Regions from separate parts of the Piscibacillus sp. B03 genome, predicted to be linked through region 1. Evidence: riboswitches for the same ligand, from Rfam matches in the RefSeq annotation. Region 1 holds a riboswitch; the other holds the start of a gene.
What was found. A riboswitch is a leader RNA that binds a small molecule or an ion and turns the genes downstream of it on or off. The one in region 1 is predicted to bind cyclic di-GMP.
Positions count from the first base shown of each region.

Region 1 (3,420 bases):
AGTTAAATTAAATAAAAAAAGCTGAATGTTGGGTGTGATCTAACACCTAATATTCAGCTTTTTCCATATTGTATGGCTCCATATTTTACGCAAATGTCGTTGAAATCACATTATGTGCACGTGTAATCCTGTCAATTGTACGTAAAATGATTTCAAGTGCACATGAAACTAGGTCGTGTGCACTTGAAGTTAGTATAAGTTTCGCTATAATACCTTCAATTGTTCATGAAACAATCCCTACTGTCGCTCTAGAGCAACAAAGTTTTCGTGTAATGCCCTTAATCTACTCAAAATAATCCATCAATCCGTGCTTGATTGCTTCAGCAACTTGATCATAATACTCTTCTGTTTGAATGATTGATAAGTCATTAGCATTTGTGACAAAACCTAATTCCATTAATACCGATGGTGCTTGGTTATTTGTCAGCACTTTGTAAAGCGCCTTTTTTGAATCACGACTTTTTAGCGAAGTATGCTCACTCATAGCATTTTTAAATGACTCAGCTAATTCCTTATCTTGATGATAGAACACAGTTGTACCATTGACTGAAGAATCATGGTAAGAGTCATAATGCAAGCTAATGAACACATCTGGGTCTTGTTTCCGACTAATTTCCACGCGATCATCTAACGATACGTATTGGTCCTCGTCCCTTGTCAATGTGACTGAGATCCCTGCTTCTTCTAACTTTTCAGCCACTGCTAGTCCGGTATCAAGTAGTAAGTCTTTTTCAAGAATACCGCCACTAACAGCACCTCCATCTTTTCCACCATGCCCAATGTCTAGTACAACTTCTATATTATCAAAAGCACCCTCAACTAATTGTTCAACCTCTTCCTCACTTACTTCCTCTTCGTCAACTCGTTCCGTTAAAAAACTAGCAATCCATCCTGCATCTACTTTTTCATCTTCTAACTTAATCTTATGCCAATCATTCTCAGAATCTAGTAAATAAAAAGTATCTCCAAACTGAGCATAGCCAACAACAGAATGTTCCACACTTGAACCTGATCGAATATGTGCGTTCTCAACGTTTACCTTAACCTTTTCAGTATCTTCATTAACCTCTACATCTTCTTTTACTTCCTTCAAATACGCTGTCGAAATCCATACTTCCTCTTCATTGTAATACGTTTTTACCCAACCATCATTTTCATCAAAAACTCTTACTTGATCACCTTTCTCCAATACAGCAACAATACGTCCTTCTAATGAAGGCTCCTCTCTCACATTCAAATAATCTGCTGTAACTTCATATATTGGAGCTTCGTCCGCTTGAACCGTCAGTGACATAGAAAATATCAATACTAGACTGAGCACCAGCAAAACTTTCGTATATAACTTCATCTATAAACCCTCCCTTTAATGAGTTGATTCTAGTTATGTCCAATCTTTTAAACTATTAAACACTTATAACAAAAATTTATAGATTAAATAGTTTAATAGGTAGGCGTAGTGTAGCCTAGTTCGTGAAAAGTTTTCACATCAATGCTAGATTAAACTTTATTCGATGATCAGATGGTGCTATCTGAATAGTTATATGGTAAAATAGTTCTATATTTTATTCCAACCGATAATGGCAAACTTATCGAAAGGTAAGGACGCAAAACTAAGGGCCTAAAACGTTATAACTAAACGTCATGGTAGCCTAGTCGCCGAAGGAGGATATCAAATGAATTCCATTCAAGTTGAGTTATTTTCAACATTGAATTTGGAGTCATGTTTTAAGGGTACCTTTAATGAGGAGTCCTCATTATTATGGTAACTGTTATGATTGCAGATGACTCTAAGTTTATGCGAAAGTGGTTAAAGCGATTTATTCAAGCACGTGGGTATCAAGTGATAGTAGAAGCTTCTGATGGACAAGAAGCAATTGACTTGTACAAACAAAGACATCCAACCCTTGTGTGTTTAGATATCACCATGCCTAAAGTTGATGGCTTAACGGCATTAAGGGAGATTTTAGATTATGACTCCCATGCCAATATTATTATGTGTTCTTCTATGGCAACACATAATAATATTGAAGAAGCCAATCAGATAGGCGCCAAAGGATTCATTATTAAACCATACTTTGAACAATTAGATCTAGTTTTAAGAAAAACTATTACTTCAACTTAGATTCATTTATAAGTAAGGTTTTATGATGCGTTAGGTTTGCCAAATGAAACTCAAATCGGTTGATATCAGCACTAAACACTAGGAGGGTGAATGATGAATAAAGACAAATGTTGTGTAGAAGGTTGTTCAAATCCTATTAAGGTCCAAACTAAACAACTTTGTGAAATGCATTACACTAGATTAAGAAGGCATGGTAATGTTCATATAACATATAAACCTAGAAGAAAAATTCGTACATGTGCAGTTAAAAATTGCGATCTTGATATTAAGAGTTTAGGGTTATGTCATCGCCACTATTATGCTTATAAAACATCATCTCCAGATTATCGTAAACACCTTGACCAAATTGTATTAAAAACAAAAGTTATAGGTTAGTATAGTTACACAATAATGTTAATGAGTAATAATAATGCCCTTTGTCAAATTGACAGAGGGCATTATTAGATTCATAGGATTAACTTGTCTTCATTTTACCTTTTATTCCACGATGAAGTTTCTTAGCGTTCCAATTCCTTCAACCATAATTGTAACCGTGTCGTTAGACTTTAAAAACTTTGGCGGATTAAATCCTTTTCCAACACCACTTGGCGTACCTGTGGCAATAATGTCACCAGGCTCAAGTGTCATACCTTGCGAAAGCACTTCAATCAGCTTTGCGACTGAGAAAATCATGTCTTTTGTATTACCGTTTTGTCTAAGTTCATCGTTAACACGCGTTTGAATATTTAGACCTTGAACATCTGAGATTTCATCAGCAGTCACAATATGAGGCCCAATTGGTGCGAATGTGTCTAATGATTTACCTTTAAAAAACTGTGTGTGTTTCTTCTGAAGATCACGGGCTGTAACATCATTCATAATCGTATACCCGAAAACATAGTCTAAAGCCTCTTCTTCAGCAATATTAATCCCCTTTTTACCAATTATAACAGCAAGTTCACCCTCGTAATCCAATTGTTCAGTAACAGCTTGATGAGCCTTAACTGGTTTCCCATCACCAACCACGCACGTTGGTGATTTGGTAAAAACAACAGGGTCCTTTGGCACTGATTTTGGATCATTTGTCATCTCCATCGCATGCTCGCGATAGTTTTTACCGATACACATAATGTTTTTATTGGGCTTATAAGGCGGTAAAATCTCAACCTCATCGCATTCCACGAACTTATTTAAGTCATTTCCCAAGCTTAGATGATGGAAATTCTCGATGACCGAAAGTAGATTTGGAAAATACGTCATAAGATGATCTGAATAATAAATGCCGTCTTCTCTTAAAACTCCCCAATAAGTCGTATCTT
Region 1 covers NZ_JBQQCO010000019.1:41,935-45,354, reverse strand. Annotated here, with positions in the region: gene ACTWQB_RS12750 (gluconokinase) at 1-11, shown strand, start outside; gene ACTWQB_RS12745 (N-acetylmuramoyl-L-alanine amidase) at 284-1,348, opposite strand; cyclic di-GMP riboswitch class I at 1,570-1,661, shown strand; gene ACTWQB_RS12740 (response regulator) at 1,760-2,122, shown strand; gene ACTWQB_RS12735 (hypothetical protein) at 2,216-2,497, shown strand; gene ACTWQB_RS12730 (fumarylacetoacetate hydrolase family protein) at 2,600-3,420, opposite strand, start outside.

Region 2 (3,420 bases), on a different contig from region 1:
ATAGTTTGGAATCGATTGTACGACTTCTTGGCACGTATCCACTAATGACTTCAAGTAACCTGCATCGTCTTGATCTTCACGAAGTTCATAATAATTAGGGTGCTCTTCAATTGGGTCCTTAGATATCGCATTGAGCATGGAGTCGTGTAAGCGTCTAAAGTCATCAGGATCCATCGATGTGCTGCGATCACAAAGGTTATCTAAATAATCGCTAATTGTCTGGTAAGCTATGATGAAGTTTATCGCATCTTTCCAACGAGTTTTCGCAAGGGTGGCATAGATGGACCCACCCTCGCAGTGAAAGGTTTTGGTGCCAATACTGGCTTTAGCTTGAGTCCTTAATTCTTCATTCGGTATTCGGTCGGCATAGTTTTCCCAGTACTTTAGACTTTTTCTCACTTCAGGAAAAATATGTCGGTAACACGTATACAGTAATTTTGGCAACGTCCTCGGGACATTCACAGTCAATGTGAACCCTCCTAAACTGGTTCTTGTTTAATTCGATGGTCTAGAAAAGTAATAATATCTTCTAGTACTACGTCACGTTCAGGTTCATTAATGATTTCATGATAAAGGTCTTCGTAAATTTTGATCGATTTTTCGTTGACGTCAATTCCATTAAACCATTCTTTTACCGCTTCAACATCTACTAAATGATCCTCTCCACCTTGGAGTAAAATTGTTGGAACATCTGGGAATTGGTCCATTTTTTTAAATGCCATGGCTATCGCTTTTTCAAATTCATGATACCAGCGGACGGATACTTTTCTTAAAAACAATGGATCTGAGACATCGTGCGCATTGTACGCTTCATTACGAGTTGCGTAATACGACCGGACCCCTGTTTTAAAACGTACGGAAGGAGATGCGACATTTAAGAGTTTTGAAAAATAATATACAGGTCTTGCTAATCCATTTTTCATACCTAAAGCTGGTGAGGATAAAACAATTCCAGCTAAGTCTTCTTTGTGCTGTTGAGCCGTACGGACTGCGATTAACCCGCCCATGCTGTGTCCAAATAGGAACACGGGTAAGTCATATTTTTTCGCTTCATCGATCCAGGAAAGGACCGTAACAATATATTCTGTAAAGGACTTGATGTGTCCTCTTTTTCCTTTTGTCTTACCTTGGCCAGGCAAATCCCCAGCAATCACGTGGAATCCATGGTGATTTAATCGATCAAAAAACCACTCGTAACGTCCTGAATGCTCAAAAGCACCATGCACTACTACAACTATTGCCTTCGCTTGATCAGCGCGTCTAACGATCATCACAACTCCCCCGTTTCATTTAATAAATCTTATTATTAACATATTAGCATAATTCAACAAAGGAGAAACAACAGTATGCTGAAGGTAATTTTGTGAACGTGTAATCCTTGTCGAAATATGTTTATTCACACGATAATATGGTACTATATCTTAAAGGCAAATCTTATGAAAGTAAGAGACGCAAAGCCACGGGCCTAAGGGGGTTTCCTACGGTAGCCGGGTTGCAATCACTTTTTCTAGTGTTTGCGATTGATAGAGGAGTGATTTAAAACATGTATAACATTCTGGTAGTAGACGATTCAAAGTTTATTCGTCAAAGAATTACCAACACCTTAGATCAAACAAAACATTATAGGGTTATATCGGAGGCCTCAAACGGGATTGAAGCTTTATCCATATATCGTAAGTTGAAGCCAGATGCGGTCATTCTTGATTTAACCATGGATCAATTAGACGGGTTTAAAACGCTATCCTTAATGTTGAAGCTTTTTCCCTTTGCAAATGTCATCGTCTTTTCATCATTAACTAGCAAACTAACTAAAGATGAATGTTTTCAACTAGGTGCTAAAGACATAATTGCAAAGCCTAATTTCAAGTCAATTATTCGATCCTTAGACCAAATTTTCGAAGCAAAAATAGCTAATGACTTTCAATAATAGTAGAAAAATGAACTAAAGGAGGAACCACATGATACTCCCATACAAAGGAACTTATCCAAAAATTGATGAAACCGCTTATATCGCAGATGATGTTGTCATTTCAGGTGATGTGACCATTGGGAAGTATAGCAGTATTTGGTTTAAAACTGTCATCCGTGGAGATGTGTCGCCAACTTATATAGGGGACCGCGTCAACGTTCAGGACCAATCGATGTTACATCAGAGTCCAAATTTACCGCTTATTTTAGAAGACGGTGTATCAGTGGGGCACCAAGTGATGCTTCATTCGTGTACGATTAGAAAAAATGCCCTAATCGGAATGGGCTCGACAATTTTAGATGGAGCTGAGATTGGAGAAAACGCCTTTATCGGCGCAGGCAGTCTTGTTCCGCCTGGCAAAAAAATTCCTGCGAACACGCTGGCATTCGGGCGACCTGCCAAAGTCGTTCGCGAGCTGAATGAAGAAGACTACAAGGAATTAGAACGCGTAAGAACTGTCTATGTGGAAAGAGGACAAAACTATAAGAAGTTACAGGGTTAATGTTGACGCTCAGAGATTGTTCTGGGCGTTTTTTATTCCCCATGCTTACTTAAAACCTCACCATCTTTAGACAACCCTTTGATAGCTGTAACCTCACCAATGGTTAAATAGTAACGTTTCCATTCATTCGTGATGATGTCTATTTTTTCATATGTTTCATCCACTCTTGCTTTTACTTCTATAATTTCAGGATTAACTATTTGACCATATGCTACGTGAAAGTCGTGAAGTGGCCTTCCTTTACTGTCATACTCACGGAAAGGTTCTGAGTAAAGACTTAGCTGATCATGGTGATAATGACTCCACCCATGATGTCCAACGTTTTCCCAACCATCTTCATCATTTCCCTTGAAGTAAGCAAGTCCTAGTGCTTCATTTTCTTGAGCACCAGCTAAGTCATCTGGAATCGTTGAGTACATCACAATCGTCACACCATCATACTCAGTTGTATGTATCACACGATTCACTTTAAAAGGAATTGATTTGTCCATCGCTTCTTGAAGGTTTTCATATGTTCTAACCTCAAAGTCAGACCTCACAAACCAACTTATTAATATGATACCTAAACCAACCAGTACCAAGGTAATTCCATTTTTCATAACCTAACACCCTCTTCACAGGCTTATACATCTAATGATACATTATTAAGCATACTTACTAATTATGAAAGCAAAGGAGACTACATATGACCAAAGCTGTCATCTTTGATATGGATGGGACGCTTTTCCAAACAGATCAAATACTAGAATTATCACTGGACGATACATTTAGCTATTTAAGGTCGCAAAATAAATGGAGTTCTGAAACACCGATTGAGCAATACCGAGATATCATGGGAGTTCCTTTACCTAAGGTGTGGGAGATATTATTGCCTGAGCATTCTGTTGAAGAACGAAATCAAGTTGATGCCTATTTCTTGGAACGGTTAATAGAAAATATTTATGACGGG
Region 2 covers NZ_JBQQCO010000014.1:5,634-9,053, forward strand. Annotated here, with positions in the region: gene ACTWQB_RS10440 (tetraprenyl-beta-curcumene synthase family protein) at 1-462, opposite strand, end outside; gene ACTWQB_RS10445 (lysophospholipase) at 480-1,271, opposite strand; cyclic di-GMP riboswitch class I at 1,417-1,500, shown strand; gene ACTWQB_RS10450 (response regulator transcription factor) at 1,544-1,927, shown strand; gene ACTWQB_RS10455 (gamma carbonic anhydrase) at 1,959-2,471, shown strand; gene ACTWQB_RS10460 (hypothetical protein) at 2,504-3,070, opposite strand; partial or broken gene ACTWQB_RS10465 (HAD hydrolase-like protein) at 3,134-3,420, shown strand, end outside.
Region 2: linked by a shared signal. The riboswitch ahead of ACTWQB_RS10450 (response regulator transcription factor) and the one ahead of ACTWQB_RS12740 (response regulator) in region 1 are both predicted to bind cyclic di-GMP.